DNA from 3 places in the Gordonia sp. SL306 genome. Region 2 is predicted to be linked to each of the others. Evidence: predicted binding sites of a transcription regulator. Region 2 holds the regulator's gene; each other region holds the start of a gene.

The links. Region 2 encodes LexA, which represses DNA repair genes until DNA is damaged. Its sites were predicted from a motif close to CGAACANNTGTTCG; they were not measured.
Region 1: OVA31_RS07465 (HNH endonuclease signature motif containing protein) is a predicted target of LexA. The motif match lies at 1,358-1,371, and genes of this name have one in related genera.
Region 3: OVA31_RS05290 (DUF222 domain-containing protein) is a predicted target of LexA. The motif match lies at 4,060-4,073, and genes of this name have one in related genera.

Annotation. Positions count from the first base shown of each region.
Region 1 is NZ_CP113063.1:1,640,324-1,647,149, reverse strand. Features, by position in the region: gene OVA31_RS07465 (HNH endonuclease signature motif containing protein) at 1-1,329, opposite strand, end outside; gene OVA31_RS07460 (hypothetical protein) at 1,445-1,927, opposite strand; gene OVA31_RS07455 (hypothetical protein) at 2,199-2,474, opposite strand; gene OVA31_RS07450 (cysteine hydrolase) at 2,471-3,091, opposite strand; gene OVA31_RS07445 (Rieske 2Fe-2S domain-containing protein) at 3,088-4,101, opposite strand; gene OVA31_RS07440 (zinc-binding dehydrogenase) at 4,215-5,252, shown strand; partial or broken gene OVA31_RS07435 (TIGR03617 family F420-dependent LLM class oxidoreductase) at 5,292-6,227, shown strand; partial or broken gene OVA31_RS07430 (zinc ribbon domain-containing protein) at 6,252-6,443, opposite strand; gene OVA31_RS07425 (amidohydrolase family protein) at 6,528-6,826, opposite strand, start outside.
Region 2 is NZ_CP113063.1:4,744,461-4,751,286, reverse strand. Features, by position in the region: gene hrpA (ATP-dependent RNA helicase HrpA) at 1-1,937, shown strand, start outside; gene nrdR (transcriptional regulator NrdR) at 1,957-2,448, opposite strand; gene OVA31_RS21755 (LysM peptidoglycan-binding domain-containing protein) at 2,551-3,102, opposite strand; gene lexA (transcriptional repressor LexA) at 3,341-4,099, shown strand; gene OVA31_RS21745 (putative PEP-binding protein) at 4,117-5,787, opposite strand; gene OVA31_RS21740 (DeoR/GlpR family DNA-binding transcription regulator) at 5,996-6,766, shown strand; gene OVA31_RS21735 (1-phosphofructokinase family hexose kinase) at 6,805-6,826, shown strand, end outside.
Region 3 is NZ_CP113063.1:1,181,851-1,188,676, forward strand. Features, by position in the region: gene OVA31_RS05270 (urea amidolyase associated protein UAAP2) at 1-324, opposite strand, end outside; gene OVA31_RS05275 (urea amidolyase associated protein UAAP1) at 355-1,200, opposite strand; gene OVA31_RS05280 (amino acid permease) at 1,346-2,887, opposite strand; gene OVA31_RS05285 (TetR/AcrR family transcriptional regulator) at 3,112-3,771, shown strand; gene OVA31_RS05290 (DUF222 domain-containing protein) at 4,123-5,688, shown strand; gene OVA31_RS05295 (MarR family winged helix-turn-helix transcriptional regulator) at 5,711-6,214, shown strand; gene mmsB (3-hydroxyisobutyrate dehydrogenase) at 6,257-6,826, opposite strand, start outside.

The DNA of each region.
Region 1 (6,826 bases), 2.3 Mb from region 2:
GAGTGTCCATTCGGCCTGTCCGGCGTCGGGCCCTTCTCGGATGATGCGGGTGGTCCATTGCCCGGGTTTGGGGCCGACCATTCGGTTGTGCCGGGGGCATGCCGGTGCGAGTTGGTTGATGTCGGTGTGTCCGCCGTCGGCCCAATCTCGTTCGGCGTGATGGATTTCCACCTGTGTGAACGGTTGGCTGCAGCTGGGGCACGAGCAGCCGCTCCCGCCGGGCTGGGCGAAGAGCATGAATCGCTGTGCCTGGTTGGCGAATCTCTTGGCGGTGCCGAGGTAGAGCGATTGTGCGGTGTGGTCGGCGAACACGGCCAGATGCATTTGGGCGCGGGCCGCCAGCTCGACGACGTCGCTGATCGGCAAACGGGCACCGGTGGCGGTGTGTCCGACGCCTGCGAGGTCGCGGAGTTCGGATTCGGTGATCTTGACGATCAGGTGCGGTGGCAGGCCGCGGTGGCTGGTGCCGAGGGCCCCGCCGTCCAGAGCTGTCTCGAGCAGGGCCTTGAGTGCATCGTGGTTGCGTTGCGCTGGTGTCCTGTTGTCGCGCTGGGCAGCTTCTTTGAGCGTTGTCGGGTCGGCACTGTCCTTCATCCCGGCAGGCGATCGGTCGTCGTCGGGGTTGTTCATTCCCGGTTCCGCCCAGGCCGCGAGTACGACGTCGAACATGGCGCGGGTTGTGGGGTCGAGGCTGCCGCGGAGTTTGCTCATGGACTGGGCGTCCTGCTTGCCGAGGCTCAATCCGCGCTGCCTCTTGCGGTCGCGGTCGTCGGTGAGGGTGCCGTTCGGGTCCAGGTGAGCGAGCAGACGCGCGCCCAGGTCGGTGAGTTCGCCCGGAGTGTGTTCGCGGGCCAGATCGGCGAACATGGCCTCGGCCGCGTCCTTCTCGTCGACGGGTATAGCCGCGGGAATGCGGTCGAGTGTCTCCAGGACTGCCTGGACGTGAGCGGGACCGATGGCGCCCTCGGCCAGTGCTTGCGCGGTGTTCGGGCAGCGCGGTGGCAGGAGTTCGCCGACGATCGAATACATCCGGCCCACCGCCTCCATCTGCTTCATCCGGCGCCGGGGATCGCTGATGCGCAGCCGGTAGGACATGAAATCGGCCAGCGACCGGTAGCCGGACTTGCGGTGTGCGTCACGGTCGGAGACGTCCAACACCCGACGGTGTCCGATCCAGCTCATCCGCCGAGCGGCGCGTTCGTGAGACTCTGCGGCAGCGACGATTTCGGTGTCGGTTGCGGCGGTGGTCTCGAGTTGGTCGATCTCGTCCAGTAACTCGTGCAGCTGACGGTAGCGCGCAGTCACAGCGGATTCCACGTCGTACGCCATCGCGCTGCACCCCCCGGAAGCATCGAATCGAACGTATGTTCGAAGTCTAATGCATGGTCTGCCGCTGCGCAAGCCCGTTTCGAGAGCGATCTGAAGAACTTCGGGAGCCCATTGTTCATCTCGCAGTATCGCCCAAACGGCCGATCTGACCGAGACTCTCGCCGCGCCCGTCGACCCAGTCCGCTTCGCCGTCGGCGAGCCGCGGCGTGCAGAATCCGCCGCCGTCTGCCCACGGCCAGGCGACGTGAGCCCGGGCCACCTCATCCTGGACGACATTTGCCAGGTATCGGGCAATCTCGTTCTCGGTGCTGTCGAGCGGCGCCGCTTCGCAGGTGCCCAGTCCTTGGGCGGGTTGCCCCTCGCTCGTGACCGAACTCAGCACGGCCACATAGCCGCTGTGGTCGTCGTACTCGCCGATCCAGTCGATGCGTTCGATCCGGCCGGCGTATTGGCGGGCGCGCAGGTCGTGACCGACCCGATGTAGTGCCACTTCCCACTCTGCAGGGAGGTCGATCCCCGGCACCTCGACACCGGCGTGGGGCGTCCAGACTGCCGTCAGGACCTGCTCGTACCCCCGCTGCCCCAGAGACTTCGCCATCGCGCCAACCTAACTCCACGCGGCAGCCAGAGCCACCCGTGTCTACGGCTGGTGGGGGAGCAGGAGAATCATCAGGTCGTTCGCCCGGGAGAGTATGGTCCCGTCTCGTCGATCATCTCGGCCTCGACGAAGGCCTTCCGTCCGTCCAGACGCGAGACGCGTCCGCGTGCCTCGAGCGGTCGATGGATGGGAGTGACGCCTCGGTGGTCGACGTGGAGGAAGGCGGTTCGACTCAGCGGACGTTCCCCTGCGACCACGGTCTGATCGTCCATCACGAGACCGACCGGGTAGCCGATGCCGTCCCAGATGTCCGTAACCTCCGGGTGGCACGAGATGCGGTTCGAGAGTCTCGGACGTCGGCCTCGATCTGCTCGGCGGCGAGATCCCGTGCGGTGTCGTCGGCTTGGGCGGCGCGGGCGAGGTCCTGCATCCTGCGCATCGCCGCGACGAACCGGGTGATCGCAGGCGTTGCCGGCACGGAGTCCGGCAAGACGAAAGCGCGGGACGGGTCCGGGTCAGTGGTCGCCAGGACGTCGTCGACCCTCACGGCCGACCCCAGGCCGACGACAACTCATCCGTGGTCGTTACTGTGCACAACATCCGTAAGGTGTTGCGGATCATGGCTTCACCATATTCGGGCGGCACGCCGGCAACCGCGTCGCGCGGGAGCACGACCCGATACGACGCGTTGACCGCGTCCATCACGAGGTTCGGGATCGCGACGTTCAGTGAGACGCCGACGGCGACGATGGTCGTGATCCCCAGATTGCGCAGCACTGCGTCGAGGTCGGTGCCGCCCATCGGGCCGAGGCCGTGGAGACGCGTGAGGACCACATCGGATGGCTCCGGTCCGAGTTCGGGCACCAAGGAGGCTCCCGGGCTGCCCGGTGCGATCGACACCTGGCTGCGGCCGACCTCGAACAGCTTGGCGTTGTGGTTGGAGCCGAGCCCGTCGCCGCGTCTGGCGACCAGGCAGTGCACGACGGGCACGTCGACATCGCGGGCCACCTTGAGGAGCCTGCCGATGTTGGGCAGCGCCTCGCGGCGCGCCTCGTCGGCCAGGGCCTTCAGACCGGCATCCGGACCGACGACCGCACCCTGGCATTCCTGGGTGACGATCGCGGTATGGCGTGGGTCGACGAGTTCCGCCAGCGTCGCGCTCATACGCTCGCGTGCGTGTCGACCGGTGGCACGTCGTAAAACTGGGTCGCCCACCGCCGCATCGCCATGTACGGTTTCGCGTCGATGCGCGCGAGTGGCGGCCGCTCCACGTACTTCTGGTAGCGCCAGATCCCGAGATCCTCGAAGACGGTCACGAGGAAACGGTTCTCGACCTTCCGCTGGACGTCCTCGGGCGGGATGTCGGACTCGTCGTCGCCACGCTTCGGCCACCAGATCGAATAGAAGAGATCCGAGTGGCCGTCGTCGACGGGGGTGCACGCGAAGATGAGCCGGTGATTCTGAGCGCCCTCGAAGGCGCTCATCGCGTAGCCGAGCCCCGAGAAGTGGCTGTGGATGCGCAACGACATCTTGTCGGGATCATCGCTGTCCGCGTCCGGCCAGCCCGTGAGGAAGCGCCACTCGTTGTCGACGGCCTCCCATTCCAGGCACACCGGGGTGACGCTCGCGCCGTGCACATAGCGGAAGTGTGAACTGTCCGGCCCGTTCTCCGCGACGATCTGCGGGTGCACCGGCTCTCGCTCGGCACGACGCGAGAACTCGGGATAGATCCGGTAGTACTCCTCAGGTCCGGCCGTGATCTCTGGGAACTTGGCGAAGATGTCGGGTAGGTCCCACTGCGGTGGTTTACCTTCGGGCTGGTACCACATGAAGACGATGCCGTACTGCTCGCGGACCGGATAGACCTGGAGCTTCAGGACCTTGTTGGGCCGGTCGGGCTCGTACGGGATGTAGCGGTTGGAGCCGTCGGGGCCCCACCGCCAGCCGTGGAACGGACACTCGACGCAGTCGCCGACCACCTTGCCGCCGTGTCCGAGATGAGCGCCGAGGTGCTTGCAGTGGCCGGTCATCACGTGGAGCTCACCCGAGTCGTCGCGGTACGCGACGAGGTCTTCCCCGAAGTAGTGCAGCGGTTTCGTCTCTCCCGCGGGGAACTCCGGTGACCAGCCGATCACGAACCACCCGGTGACCTTCCAGGTGAACGGAACCTCCATCGTCGCCTCCACTCGCTCACTGTGTGTCCGCCAATGTGACGCGGGCTGCCATCGCAGTGATTACTGTTGACGTTACAGTAATACATCGTACCGACATCGGGGAGGAGTTTGCCGTGCGCGCAGTTGTCGCCCGGGGTGGCATGGTCGGGGTCGAAGTGGTCGACGATCCAGTGCCCGGTCCAGGGCAGGTTCTGGTCGCGCCGCTCGCCTGCGGGATCTGCGGATCGGACCTGCATCTGGTGTCGTCGCAGGCCGAGATGCCGGATCTGGTACCGCCGATCGTCCTCGGCCACGAGTTCGTCGGCCGCGTCCTCGACAACGGTCCGGGGGGTCGGGGGCGATTCCCTGTCGGTTCGGTCGTCACCTCCGTTCCCTATCTCGACACCGCCGACGGGCCGCAACTGATCGGGCTGTCGCCCCTCGCGTCCGGTGGACTCGCGGAGCAGATGGTGTTGCAGGACAGGCGTCTGCTCCCGGTGCCCGAAGCGGTGGTCGCCGACCACGCGGCCCTCGCGGAGCCGCTCGCCGTGGGTGCGCATGCGGTCGCCGAGGCACAGATGCACACCGACGACGTCGCGCTCGTCATCGGGTGCGGCCCGGTCGGATTGGCGGTGATCGCCGCGCTGAAGGCCGCCGGACACGGGCCGGTGGTCGCGGCCGACTTCTCGCCGAGTCGACGCAGACTGGCCGAGCGGATCGGCGCCGACGTGGTGGTCGATCCCGGGCAGGATTCTCCCTATCGTCGGTGGGCCGAACTCGCCGGGCAGGAGTTGCCCTCGTCGCCTCTGCTGGAGACGGACCGACGCGCCCAGACCGTCGTCTTCGAATGTGTGGGCCTGCCCGGCATCCTCGCCGAGGTGATGAACTCGGTCCATGCGCACACGCGGATCGTGGTGGTGGGTGTGTGTACCGAACCCGACACGATCACACCCGTGATCGCGAACGTGAAGGAGCTGTCGCTGAGATTCGTGTTCGCCTATCGGCCCGACGAGTTCACACGAGCCCTCGAGTGGATCGCCGATGGGACCGTCGACGTTGCTCCCTTCGTCACCGCGGTACGCCCGCTGGAGGACGCTGCACGTTCGTTCACGGATCTCCGTGCGCCCGGAGACCATTGCAAGATCCTGCTGAAGCCGGGAGGAGAAGGATGACGCAGAGGGGATGACGCGAACAGGGATGACGCAGACAGGGGCGAGACCAATCACGATCCGTTCCTGGCCCTGACCCTCGCCGCGGAACACACCTCGCGGATCGAGCTGGGGACCAACATCGCGGTCGCGTTCGCGCGGAACCCGATGTCCGTGGCGAGCTTGGCCTGGGACCTCCAGGATTTCTCGCAGGGGCGGTTCAACCTCGGCCTGGGTACCCAGATCAAACCGCACATCGAAAAGCGTTTCGGGATGCCGTGGAGTGAGCCCGCCGAACGCATGCGCGAATTCGTCGATGCGCTGCACGCCATCTGGTCGGCGTGGCAGAACAGCACCAAGCTGCGGTTCGACGGCCGGTTCTACACCCATAAGATCATGTCACCGATGTTCACGCCGGAGCCCACCGAATACCCGGCACCCAAGGTGTTCCTGGCTGCGGTTGGCGAGAAGATGACCGAGATGTGCGGTGAGGTCGCCGACGGTCTGCTGACCCACCCTTTCACCACCAGGCGTTTCCTGGAAGAGGTGACATCGCCGATGGTTCAGCGCGGCATCGACAGATCCGGTCGCGCGCGAGCCGGGTTCCAGTTGACCTCACCGGTCTTCGTGGTGACCGGCGAGACGGAGGAGGACTTGCGCGAGGCGGCGGTGGCCACGCGCCGTCAGATCGCCTTCTACGGATCGACACCGGCCTACCGGAAGGTGCTCGAACTGCACGGATGGGGAGACCTGCAAACGGAACTCCATGATCTGTCGCTGCGCGGCGAATGGGAGACGATGGGGGAGCTGATCACCGACGAGATCCTGGCGACCTTCGCGGTCGTGGCGCCGGTCGACCAGGTCGCCGGCGGGATCCGGGATCGGTGCGCCGGCGTGATCGACCGTGCGGTACCCGCGCTGCCCACGAACCTGTCGGTAGAGGCTGAGTCGCGAATCATCACGGATCTGCGGTCGGCGGAACTCCCGGAACCCGCCTAGCAGGTCGCGAGTTTTGCCGGATCGGCATTGCGGGCAGATGGGCTTCGGCGGGTGGATCAGACTGTCGCAGGAGAGACACTCCTGGACTCGGAGGTGGCCGTCCTTGCCCGACGTCCAGTAGAACTCGGTCTCGGGTAGCACCAGGGGAAGAATGCGGTCGGACGACCTCGTGTGCGGTTCCTTCACTCGGTAGGTGCCGGTCGTGCCGATTGTCATGCCAGACAACAGATGCGGCCGGTCCGGTGATCCCCGGTCCGACCGCATCCGATTGCGGCGGTGGTGTGCTCGTGCGTCAGGACATCATTTCTTGGCGCGCGAGTGGCCGGTCGCGGCCTTGATCTGCTGTTCCCAGGCAGCGAGCTTCTGCTCCGGATTCGATTCGTGCTTGCTGAGCGCCCGGATGGTCACGTCGTGATCGGCCGACGAGGCTCGCAGGGCGCCAACCGTGGCCTGCTGCTTGGGCACGTGCTTGAACGGATCGAAGGAGTACCAGTCCATCGCGTTGAGGTGAGTCATCTTGTTGATCTCGTCGTCGGGAACCTGCTCCTCGTCGAACACCCCGCCGAGTTCCTCTGGGGCGCCGGGCCACATCGAGTCGC
Region 2 (6,826 bases):
CGCTGGCGATCTTCCCCGGCTCGTCGCTCGCCCGTAAACCACCTCCCTTCATCATGGCCGCTGAGATCCTCGAGACCTCACGGCTGTTCGCGCACACCGTCGCCGGCATCGATCCGCTCTGGGCCGAGAAACTCGCGGGCGACCTCGTCCGCCGGTCGTACAGCGAGCCGCACTGGTCGGCCAAGCGCGCGTCGGCGATGGCCTACGAGCGGGTTACTCTCTACGGGGTCACCCTCGTCGCCCAGCGACGCGTTCCCTACGGCGCGATCGATCCGCCGACCTCACGGGAGATGTTCATCCGCCACGCCCTGGTCGAGGGCGACTGGCGCACCGATCATGTGTTCTTCCACCGCAATCGGGATCTCCTCGAGGCGGCCGCCGACGTCGAGCATCGCGCGCGTCGTCGCGATCTGGTGATCAGCGAGCAACAGCTCTTCGAGTTCTACGATGCCCGGGTCGGCGCCGACGTCGTGTCGGCGCGGCATTTCGACACCTGGTGGAAGAAGACGCGCCGAGAGCATCCGGACCTGCTCGATCTGAAGCCGGAGGATGTGGCGGCCGATGTCACGGTGGCCGACACCGACTTTCCCGGAGCCTGGCAGCAGGGCGAGACCCGCCTGGAACTGCGCTACCGGTTCGAGCCAGGAGCTCCCGACGACGGGGTCACCGTCGTGATCCCCCGGCCGCTACTCGATCACGTACGACCCGCAGGCTTCGACTGGTCGGTCCCGGGCCTGCGCTCCGAACTCGCCACCGAGCTCGTCAAATCACTGCCCAAGGCCCTGCGCAAGTCGATGGCACCCGCCCAGCGTTTCGCCGACCTCGCGGTCTCGCGATTGACACCCCGGTCGGAGCCACTGGTGACCGGTCTGTCCCGCGAGCTCACCTCGATCACCGGCATGACCGTGTCCCCGGGTGACTTCTCCCTCGATCGCGTCCCTGCCCATCTGACGATGAACTTCGCCGTCACCGACCGCGCCGGGACGGTGGTCGCGAGTGGCAAGTCACTGGCCGACCTGAAGAAGGGTTTCGCCGGGCACGACGACACCTCACGTCCCCGCGCCGTCCACACCTCCTGGACCGACGATGGCATCGGCGATCTACCCGACACCACCACCACAACGGTTGCCGGCCAGACGATCACCCGCTATCCGGGACTCGACGTCGTGCGGGACGACGCTGGACGGGCAACCGGTGTCACGCGGACCGAGTCCGTCACCGCGGCCGAACGCGACCGCAAGCTGACCGACGCGGTGATCGTGTTGTTGGAGACGACGATCCCGACGCTCCCCAAGAAGATCACCGGAACCCTCGACCCGGCCGGACGGCTGGCGCTGAGTCAGAGCCCGTATCGACGACCCGACGATCTGCCGGCCGATTGCACCCGGCGCGCGGTCCGTGACGCCGTGGCCACCCGAGACCTCACCGTCATCCGGACGCCCGGCCAGTTCGCGCGGCTCCGCGATGACCTCAGAACGACTGTGACCGACGCGGCCCCTGAGTATTTCGCGCTCGCCACGGACATTCTCCGGCATCTCGCCCCCCTCCGATCGGAGATCGACCAGGACAGCGGGTCCGTCGCTGCCGACGACGTGGCCGAGCAACTGGAGAACCTCGTCTTCGACGGATTCGTGGCCGCGACCCCACGCAGACATCTCACCGAGATCCCTCGCTATCTCCAGGCGGCGGAGAATCGATTGGCCGATCTCATGGGATCAACGACCCGCGATCGCGATGCCCTCGCCGCGGTCGACCGGGTGATCGCACACTGGAATCAGCGAGTCGCGCAGCTCCCCGTCGGCCGGCGCGATGCCTTCAACGAGTATGCCCATTGGATGGTCGAGGAACTCCGGGTCGGTCTCTTCTCGCAGCGACTCGGTACCGCCTATCCGATCTCCGAGAAGCGGGCGATGCGCGCACTGGACGTGTTCCATTGAGCGCACCGCTCCGACGCCGTCATTCGGAGACGGTCGGCCCCGCAGCGTCCACTGTCTTCTCGTGCGTCAGGTCGCCCTGCAGGTCGTCGATCTCGCGCTGGAAGTCCTCGAGCGAGTCGAACGAGCGGTACACCGACGCAAATCGGAGATAGGCCACCTCGTCGAGCTCACGCAACGGTTTGAGGATCGCCAATCCCACCTCGTTGCTGGGGATCTCGGCCGATCCGGATGCGCGCACCGCATCCTCGACCTGCTGCGCGAGCTGGGCGAGGGCGTCTTCGGCCACGGCACGCCCCTGGCAGGCCCGACGAACTCCGCGCATCACCTTCTCGCGGCTGAACGGTTCGGTGACCCCGTTGCGTTTCGCCACCGACAGCACGGCGCTCTCCACCGTCGAGAACCGGCGACCACACTCCGCACACGAACGGCGCCGTCGGATCGCCTGCCCTTCATCGGCGACACGCGAGTCGATGACCTTGGTGTCTTCGTTCTTACAAAACGGGCAGCGCATGTTGTCCTCACGCACGTCTCGGGACACTCCGGCGCACCGGATGCTCGCTACGCCGTGCCGGTTTCCGGCTGGAACCTGTGCCATGAGAATACCGTCCGTTGCTCAGCGGTATGCGGGCGCGATCAGTGCCTGACCGACCCGGAGTCCCGAGGAGGCCAAGGCGTTGCGCTCGACGATCTGATCGATGACCGACTGGCGCGGCAGATCCGGCGCCACCCGATCGGCGATCGAGCTCAGGGTGTCGCCCTGCCGGACGTGCACCACCTCGGTGCCCACCGGCTGCGGGGCGACGGACGCGGCGTAGTTCGACCCGACGATCGCGACGACCCAGACGAGCGCGGCCAGCGCTCCCCCGACCAGCACGGCAAGCGCGGCCGCACGACGTCGTGCGTAGACCCGCCGCTCATCTGCCGGTGCCGCACACCGGGTGCCGACGATCGTCGTGCCCGCGTTGTATCGACCGTCCGGACGACGGTCGGCCGGACGGGTCGGCTCGACCCTCGCGCCGCGCCTCGGACGCGAACCGACGCCGGAGGTGACCGGCCGTCGCGGCGCCAGCGCCGGTGTCTCGCGGGTCAGGGTGCCACTGCTCGGCACGTGGCGCGCGGGTGTCTCGCGGACGGACGTCTCGCGGGTCAAGGTGGCTGTGCTCATCGTGTCCTCCTGGGATCCGAATCGACCGTTCCCTCGATCACATGTTCGATGGAACGCATGTTCGATTTGTAGCACGCTGCGCCGACAAAGTCTCGACACGCGTCGAACAAATGTTTGAACCTGTCGGCAGGTTCGGTTAACCTCGGCCGTGAGACAACCGATCGACCAGCGATTTTGCGAGGCGAACCCGGTTCCGGCGGCAGCCGACGATGCAACAGCCGACAGGAAGGACTCAGCGATGAGCGACAAGGCCGGCGGGCGGCGTGGAGCCACCCGCGGGATCCACGAGACCGCAGACGCCCCCGACGACTCGTCGGAGCCGGCACCCGTCGTCGCCGAACCCGAGGTCGCCGAGGCGGCTCTCACCGCCCGGCAGCGCGGGGTCCTGGAGTTCATCCGTCAGTCCGTGCGAGAGCGTGGCTACCCGCCCAGCATCCGCGAGATCGGCGACGCCGTCGGACTGACGTCCACGTCGTCGGTGGCGCATCAACTCCGCACCCTGGAACGCAAGGGATTGCTCAAGCGCGACCACAACCGGCCGCGCGCGGTCAACATCCAGGACGGCGACCACACCCCGCCCGGCGGCGCGGCGGCCGGACTGGCCGACGGTCAGGAATTGCCCACACCGACGTTCGTGCCCGTGCTCGGGCGGATCGCCGCAGGCGGACCGATCCTGGCCGAGCAGGCCGTCGAGGACGTGTTCCCGCTACCTCGAGAACTGGTCGGAGAGGGATCGCTGTTCCTGCTGCGCGTCGTCGGCGAGTCGATGATCGACGCCGCCATCTGCGACGGCGACTGGGTCGTGGTCCGGCAGCAGAACGTCGCAGACAACGGCGACATCGTCGCGGCCATGATCGACGGCGAGGCCACCGTGAAGACGTTCAAGCGCAAGGACGGTCACGTGTGGCTGATGCCGCACAACGACCTCTTCGATCCCATCCCGGGCGACGAGGCCGCGATCCTCGGCAAGGTCGTCACCGTGATGCGGCGCGTGTGAGGATCGGCGGCCGAGAGTCAGCCACCGAGCGCCGCGGCCGCGACCGCACGGGCCTCCGCGGGATCGGCGGTTTTCAGCACTGCTTGCGCGGCTGACCGGCACTGGTCGAGGGTCACCTCCGAGAGGCGAGCCCCGACCGGCGCAGCCGCGGCGGGCGCCGCGGACAATGAACTGACGCCCATGCCGACGAGTACACATGCCAGCAGCGGGTCGGCGGCCGCCTCACCGCACACTCCGACCGGTTTGCCCGCCGCCTGACCGGCGCGGGCAACCATGTCGATCAGTGCCAGCGCCGCAGGCTGCCACGGATCCGTCAGTGTGGCGAGTTCGGCGGACATCCGATCCGCGGCCATCGTGTACTGCGTCAGATCATTGGTGCCGATCGAGACGAAGTCGACCTCCGCCATGATCGCGGGAGCCAGGATCGCAGCGGCGGGCACCTCGACCATCACCCCCGCGATCAATCCACGGCGCCGCACTTCGCCCGCGAATTCCGCTGCCTCGGAAGGCGATGCGATCATCGGGGCCATCACCCATGGCGTGGCTCCGCTCTCCTGAGCAGCGGCTGCGATCGCATCGAGCTGCGCCGCGCGGATCTCGGGATGGTCGATCGCGATGCGATTGCCCCGCACACCCAGCGCCGGATTGGCCTCGTTGAGCTGGGTCACGAATTTGAGCGGCTTGTCCGACCCGGCGTCGAGCGTCCGGATCACCACTTTCTGATCGGCGAATGCGTCGATCACCTCGCGGTACAACGTTGTCTGCTCGGCGATCGTCGGGGCCTCGGCCCGCTCGAGGAACGCCAGCTCCGTGCGGAACAATCCGACACCCTCGACGGGATGACCGGATGCGTTTCGTGCCGACGCTCCGTCGGCGACATTCGCGAGCACCGAGACCGGATGCCCGTCCGCGGTCGTCCCGGGTCCCGTCCACGACGCCACCGCGGCGGCCTTGCGACGACTCTCGTCGACGCCGGCCAGCGCCCTCGCCTCGTCGGGTTCGACCTCCAGAGTGCCCGCCGTGCCGTCGACGAGCACCGTGGTGCCGACGGCCACGGTGGCGAGCTCACCCACTGCCACCACGCATGGAATCCCCAACTGGCGGGCAATGATCGCGGTGTGACTCGTGGGACCTCCGAGACGCGTGACGAGCGCGGTGATCAGCGTCGGATCGAGCCCGGCGGTGTCCGCCGGGGCGAGATCGTCGGCGAGCAGCACCGACGGCACGGGCGGTTCCGGTACGCCGGGCTCGGGTATCCCGAGCAACTCGGCGACCACCCGATCGCGGACGTCGTTGAGATCGGTGACCCGCTCGGCCATCAGTCCGCCGAGCTTGGTGAACATCGCGGCGAACTGTTCGGTCGCCGCCACGGCCGCAGCCGGCGCGGGGGTGCCCTTGGCGATCAACGCCGACGCCGCACCGACCCAACCGCGGTCCTCGGCCAGGCCGGCGGTCGCCACGAGCACCTCCGACGCGGCGCCCGAGGCATGCGAGGCCCGCTCCCGGAGCCGTCCCGCCACCGCCGCCGCGGCGTCGGTGAAGCGTTTGGTCTCGACCTCACGCTCGTCCTCGGCGACGGCGTCCTCTGCGCTCGGGTCGTATTCCGGGCGGGCGCCCGGCCAGATGGCCGGACCGAAGGCCTTTCCGGCCACCACCGGTGTCCCCTGCAAAACCTGTGTCTGTGTCACCGAAGTCCTATCTGTCCGTCGGTCCGGGAACCGATCCCGTCCCGGACTCACTGGCCTGTATCGAGCAGCGGAGCGCATGTGGAATGGGCCCGTAACTGAAAGTTATGTGATTCAAGTTACAAGAAAACCTTGACTTGTCAACATAAACAGGCGTAAACACAGATATAGCAACATTGAAATCCACAGATTCCAACAGACGAGGACATCCGTGTACGCCGAAGAACGTCAGCAGGCGATCGCCGATCAGGTGCGGGCCAATGGCCGCGCGTCGGTCACCGCGTTGGCCACGCTGTTCGACGTGACCAGTGAGACGGTGCGTCGGGATCTCGCAACCCTCGAGCGCGCAGGACATCTTCAGCGGGTACACGGCGGCGCGGTTCGGCCGGGTTCCACGCCGGTGATCGGCGAGCTCGGCATCGACGAACGCCAGATGACCCACACGCATGAGAAGGTCGCCATCGGCCGTGCGGCGATCCGGTTCCTCCCACCGGACGGTGGTTCCGTGTTCTTCGACGCCGGCACCACCACCTTCCAGGCCGCCCTCGCCCTGCCACGTGACCGCCGTCTGACCCTGATCACCCACAGCATCCCGATCGCGGCCGCGCTGGCCGGCCACAACTCGTCGGACCTGCATGTCCTCGGAGGCCGGGTCCGCGGACTCACACAGGCGACGGTGGGCTCCGAGACGGTGGCGGCACTGGAACGACTGCGTATCTCGACGGCCTTCGTCGGCGCGAACGGGATCACCGAGTCACACGGACTCTCCACCCCCGACCCGGACGAGGCCGCCATCAAGGCGGCCATCGTGAGGGTTGCCAATCGCGTTGTGGTGCTTTCTGATTCATCAAAGATCGACCGTGAGGACCTGTCCTCGTTCGCCGATCTCGCAGATATCGACGTGCTGGTCACCGACGCCGGGATCGACCCGGTCACCTCCGCGGCCCTGTCGGCACGCGGGATCGACGTCGTGATCGCGTGACCGAGAGGACCCCCATGACACAACCATCAACACCGCCGGTGATCCTGACCGTCACCGCCA
Region 3 (6,826 bases), 1.8 Mb from region 2:
TGTGTCGTGATTGCCCACCTCGTCGTCGACGATGGTCATCATCGGAGCGGATTCCTGGTCGCGGATCACCGTGCCGGTGGTGAGGAAGACGTTTCCCTGCGCGGCGATGGTGGCCTGCGCGGAGTATCGGATCGTATGGTCGTGGCCGCCATAGAAGAGAGTGTCGACGGCCTGGTTGCCGTAGAGGTCGACGATGGTCAACACGTCACCGGCGGCGATGACGCCGGACCACGGAGCCCGCTCGCCGACCTCGGCGTCGTCGATCACCGCTCCGGGCACGAGGGCCAGGTCGGCCGCGTCACGTTGAGACATGGTGGTGGTCATGGTGTTCTCCTTGCAGGGTCGGTCGGGTGCTCAGAAATGGGCCGCGGCCCAGGCGTCTTCGGAGTTCGCCACGGCGCGCTGGTATTCCGGATCGGTCGAGCCGACCGACGACAGCAGGTCGTCGAGATCGTCGGGCGCCTGCCAGCCGAGCACCTCGAGGGGGCCTGCCGTGAACACCGGCGCGGGATCGAGGGGATGTGCGGTGTTGACGATCGCAACGATGCACGGCAGATGCAGGATCAGGTCGACGGACTTGTCCAGCCCCGCCGAGCCCTTGGAAGTGAGCGTGCCGTCGGCCTCCACCACGACGCCGTGGAAGAACGAGAGCGACGGCGCCACGTCGGCTGTGCCCAGCCCGTTCTTGGCAGCGGCCAGGGTGAACAGCTCTCGTCCGGCCGGGCTGTCCGAATGAGCTGCTCCGGCACCGTACTTGGCCAGGTTCGATCCCACGGTGGTGGTACCGCACAGGGCGTCGTGATGGGCGCTGTCGTCGGCGACGACGGTGGCGAGTACCCGGCCCTGGTCGCTGAGCAACGGGTGCCCGGTGGTGACGTATGCCTGCCACGGCACCTTGACGGTGTCGGCGACGTTGAGCCGCTCCCACGGTGCGTCCACGCGCCACAGCATCAGGTGTGCGCAGGCGCTGCCGGTGACGTCGCGGAGGCGCAACCTGGTGCCGCGGGCCAGTACCTTGCTGGTGTAACGACCGCCGGGAACCGTTTCGGCCCAGGTCAATTGGGATGGATCGACGTCGGCGGGCGGATTCGGCCAGGCGCTGGCCGGCACCACCGGCATCGAGTCCGTGAGGGTGCCGGCCTGTGAGCGTGCATGCTCACGGGCGCCTGCGGTGCTGGCGGTGGTTGCGGTGCCGGACATGGTGATGAAACTCCTTGGAGGGTGGGATGGGTGGTCGACCCTTCGAGACGCTCGCAAGCTCGCTCCTCAGGGATCGAGGGACGTGGCGGGGTTCCGGAGCCCGGTCCCTGAGGTGTGAGCGAAGCGAGCCACGAAGGGCGGGCGACTACGCGCCGACGGTGACCGGCTTGGGATGTTCCTTGCCCCGCGGGAAGCAGGCGATGCCGACGAGCACGGTGATCGCGATGCAGATCGGACCCGCCCAGCGCAGGATCGGCATCTCCCCCGCCGGATCGAACACCTCGGCCCGCGGCCAGGACAGATTGACCACCATGAACGCGCCGTAGAGGACCGCGAGGAGGTTCACGACGATACCGAGACGACCCATCGAGAACAGCTTCTTGCCCTCGGCATCCACCGCGACGCCGCCCTTCGGCCAGCCCTGGAATCGGCGGTACAGCATCGGCGCGGTGACGGCGAGGTAGGCCAGGTAGATGAGGATGATGCAGACGCTGGCAAGGGTCGCGAAGATCGCCGAGTTGCCGACGTTGACCACGAGGATGCCGATGCAGAGCAGTCCGATCAGGATCGACGGTGCGATCGGGGTGCCGGTGCGTTCGTTCACGTGGGACAGCGTCTTGGAGAACGGGAGCCGTCCGTCGCGAGCCATCGAGAACATCAGCCGCGAGCACGCCGTCTGGATCGCCAGGGTGCAGATGAAGATGGCGACGGCGACATCGCACAGCAGGACCTTGCCCCAGAAGCTGCCGAGAACCGAGTCGAGAACGTAGGGCAGACCGCCGGTGGCGAGTTCGTCGTCGAGGGTGGGCGCCGCCATGAGTGCACCGAGCAGCATCAGTCCGCCACCGATCGCGGAGACCGTCAGGGCGAGACGGATCGTTCGGGGAGCGACCCGCCGCGGGTTCCTGGTCTCCTCGGCGAGTTCACCGGCCGAGCCGAAGCCGACCATGACGTAGGCGGCCATGAGGCCCGAGACGATGAACGCCCAGATGTAGCCGGGTTGCTGGCCGGGGATGCCGGTGTCGAAGACGACGTCAGGCCCGCGCTTGGCGTGGGTGAACAGCGCGAGGACCACCGCGACGACGCCGACGAGCTCGCAGGTGACGCCGATGTTGTTGATGCGGCTCATCCAGGAGATGCCGACGCAGTTGATGGCCGTGACGATGACGAGCAGGATCGAACCGAGCAGCACCGCGTTGGCGGCACCGCTGGTACTGGTCAGGGTCGGGTCGTCGCCGATGATCTGGAACCCGCTCCACACCGACGGCAGGACCACCTGCAGTGCAATGGCCGCGGCCGAGGCCGTGACGACCTGGGCGATCATCATGAACCAGCCGCCGAACCAGCCGATCACCTCTCCGCCCATTCGCCGCGACCACTGGTAGATGGCGCCCGAGATCGGGTAGCGCGCGGCGATCTCCGCGAAGCAGAGCGCAACCAGGAACTGACCTGCGTAGACGATGGGCCACGTCCAGAAGAACGCCGGCCCGCCGAACCCGAAGCCCAGGCCGAACAGCTGAAAGATCGTGGTGAGGATCGACACGAAGGAGAAGCCGGCGGCGAACGACGCGAACGTGCCGAGAGATCGGTGCAACTGTTGGTCATAGCCGAACTCGGACAGATCATCGGCATCGCCGCCCGACGATGTCGGCGGCTCGGCCGGAGGGGTGATGGCGGTGGAGGTCATGATCGTTCGCCTCTCTGCTGAGGGTCGGGAGCTCCACGGTGAGCTTTTATCTGTCGAGTGACAGATAACCGTTCGGCGATTTCTGTCGAATGACAGAAATGTTTCGAACCGGAAAACGCACGCTACGTCTGTGTAACACCACCCCAGGTCAGCGCGTCGGCACGGGCGGTAACGGTGCACTAGGGTGATTCTGTCGACCGACCAACAACACGAACGGGGACGAGATGGCGACGCCTCCGGCTTCATCGCGCACGGCCGCGAGCCCGGGACGGCCACGGCTCGTCAAGCCGAAACGCCGGGGCGAGACCGCCCGCGACGAGATCCTCGACGCCGCAGCCGAGCTGTTCACCCGCCACGGGTACACCGGGACGTCGACGCGGATGATCGCCGACGCCGTCGGAGTCCGGCAGGCATCGCTATATCACTATTTCAAGACCAAGGACGACATCCTGGCCGCTCTGCTCGCGACCACCGTCGATCCCTCACTCGAGCAGGCGCGTGAGCTCCTGACGTCCGAGGGGGAACCGCTGCAACGCCTGCTCGATCTCGCCCGCTACGACGTCACGCAGCTTGCGGCAGCGCGGTGGAACCTCGGCGCACTCTATTTGTTGCCCGAGCTGGCCGACGTGAGGTTCGGCGAGTTCCGCGCCGCCCGCCAGGAATTGTCGGCCGCATACGAAGCGCTCGCCACCGCGGCCCTGGCCGACGTGTCCGACACTCGCGGACTGTTGCCCTTCCGGCTCGTCGAGTCGGTCATCATGATGCGGTCCGACGAGACACGCGGCGAACTCGGCGCTCACACGGTCACCGGACTGGTCGACACCATCGTGGGCGCCATCGAGATGCTGATGGAGCACAAGCCGACGCAATCGGCCGACGAGTAGGGCTGAGAGGAGCCTCCGGAAGCGAGGAAGTCCCGGCTCGTCGAGCGAGATCTTCACTCGAATCACATTGTGGGGATGTCGAATACATTTGCAGGGAGATATCTCCTGCCTCAGGTCACCGACTGAGATTCTCTGGTTTGCCAACCCGGCAATCACATTCCGCTGCCGATCGGATTCACGTCGATCGCGGCTGAGCCGAATCTTGTCGGTGTCGTGCCTTAGATTGGTTGTCAGCAGGATCGGTTGATGATGAATCCGAGGTCGGCCTCCGTTGTTGGGGCTGGTTTTCGAAGAGATATGTGGGAACGGTCCTGGTGTTCCCTGATCTCTTCGTGCGAAAGGGTGTCCTCGGTGTCGGGTCCGGCGTGGTCGTTGTCGTCGTGGTGGGGTGTCGCCTCACCATGGCCCGACCTCGCACCGCTGTTCACCGGCGATGTCGGTGCCGACGAGATCCCCGACGCCGACACCAACGACCTCGTGGGCTCGTTCGTCGCACTGCAACGCGGCCAGTCGTTTCTGGCGTGGCAGCGCTACCGCACCGCGGCCGAGCTGCATTCCCGGATCGTCGGCAACACTCCCGATCCGCACGCGTTGTTCCTCAAGGATGGTTTCGCCGACTGCGCCGCCCGGATCGCGGTGGCGTTGAGCATCACCCAGCAAGCCGCCGAAAAAGTCATCAACCAAGCCCTCGCGTTGCGCGACCGGCTACCCCTGATCGCCGAACGTCTCCGTGACGGACGTATCTCGGCCGAACTGGTCGCGACGATCATCTCCCGCACCGACCTGATCGACGGCCACGACCACGCGACCCTCATCGACGGTGAGATCGCGGCCGCCCTCGACCTCCATCAAGGAGCATGGTCACGCGAACGCCTGCAGGACATGGTCGACCGGATCGTATTCCGGCATGATCCCGACGCCGTACGCGAACAACGCCGCCGCGCCCTCGACGCGCGCGGCATGTGGGTGCACGCCGGGAAAGATGGCACGGCCACACTGACCGCGACCATGGCGGCCGAGAACGCACGCATCGCCGCAGCCGCAGTGAAAGCCCTGGCCGCCGCGGTGTGCGAGTGCGATGGCCGCACCCGACAGCAACGCGCGTCGGATGCCATGTTCGCCCTGTTGTCGGGTACCCCCTTCGAATGCCAATGCGGTACGTCGCAATGCGGCGCCCAGATCCCCGAACCCGCCACCATCCCGCCGGTCGACTCCACGGTCGTCATCCACGTCGTCTGCGACGAAGCCACCCTCAACGGCACCGCCGACCATGCCGGCTATGTCGCCGGGCACGGGGTGGTCTCCGACGAGCACGTCCGCGATCTCGCCGCGCGCCCCGACGCCGTCATCAAACGGCTCGTCCCGCCGGGCACACCCCAGAACCCGGACGGCTCATTCACGCTGCCCGCACATCTGACGTCCGACCCGTATCGGCCGTCGGCCGCCCTGGACACCTTCGTACGGATTCGCGATGGCTACAGCGTCATCCCCGGCAACACCACCTCGTCCTTCGACGCCGACGTCGACCACGTCGCCGAATACGATCACCACTTCCCCGCGTTCGGCGGGCAGACCACCCCCGACAACCTCAACGCCAAAGACCGCTTCGGGCACCTGCTCAAAACCTTCGGCAACTGGGTCGACGACCAGTACCGCGACCACACCGGCAGATTGCGCACCGAACTCACCACCCCGGAAGGACTGATCATCTCCGGCGTCCCCGAACACCTCGACATCCTGTTCCCTGGACTGCGCCGCATCCGATTCACCGCGCCATCGCAAGCACCACCGTTATCCACGCCGGGACCGCAGCCATCACCGCCCACCCGCTCGCAGAGCCGGGTGGCGGCCAAGCACGCCCGCAGACAACAAGAACGCGAACGCAACCGCAAACGCCGCGAGGCCACCGACGACTGATGCGATCGCTAAGGTGATCTGCATGGCAGGCCGCAGCATGCGTTTCGATCCGATCGCCGAGGCGCGTCAGAACTGGTCCGATGCCGGCTGGGGCGACGTCGCCGACGGGATGGTCGCGGTCACCTCGGTCATGCGTGCCCACCAGATCCTGCTGGCCCGCGTCGAATCGGCGTTACGCCCCTACGATCTGAGCTTCTCCCGTTTCGAATTGCTACGGCTGCTGGCATTCTCCCGGCAGGGCGCTTTGCCGATCACCAAGGCGAGTGACCGGCTGCAAGTCCATGTCACCAGCGTCACCCACGCGATCCGGCGCCTCGAGGAGGCCAAGCTGGTCCGCCGCGTGCCTCATCCGACCGATGGACGCACGACTCTGGTGGAGATCACCGACCTCGGCCGCTCGACCGTCGAGGACGCGACGGCCACGCTCAACACCGAGGTGTTCGGCGACGTCGGGATGAGCGACGACGAGATGGCCGCGATGGTGACGGCGATTCAGTCGCTTCGGCGAGACGCCGGGGACTTCTGAGCCTCGCCTCACGTCAGAAACGTCATTGCGCGGGTTGCTGGTTCAGTGCAGCGACGTGATGATCGCGCTGAAGTCCAGGCCGGCGTGCTGTTCGGCAAATGCCTTGTACAGCTGGGCGGCATGGGTACCGAGTGGCGCCCGGGACCCGGTGCTGGCCACCGCATCCATCGCCAGACCCAGATCCTTGTTCATCAGTGCCGTCGCAAAGCCGGGCTTGAAATCGTTGTTCGACGGCGAGGTCGGGACCGGACCGGGAACCGGACAGTTGGTCTGGACCGCCCAGCAGTTGCCGGTGGCACCGGTGATCACGTCGTAGAGCGCCTGGTCGGAGAGTCCGAGCTTTTCGGCGAGCACGAACGCTTCACCGACCGCGATCTGCTGAACGGCGAGCACCATGTTGTTGCACACCTTCGCGGCCTGGCCCGCGCCGGCGCTGCCACAGTGGATCACCTTGCCCGCCATCGGGTCCAGCGTCGAGCGCGCGGCGATGAACGCGTCGTCCGCACCGCCGACCATGAAGGCGAGCGTGCCCGCGACCGCACCCTTCACCCCGCCGGACACCGGGGCGTCGAGTTGGGCGAAGCCGTGCTCGGCGGCCTGCTCGTTGATCTC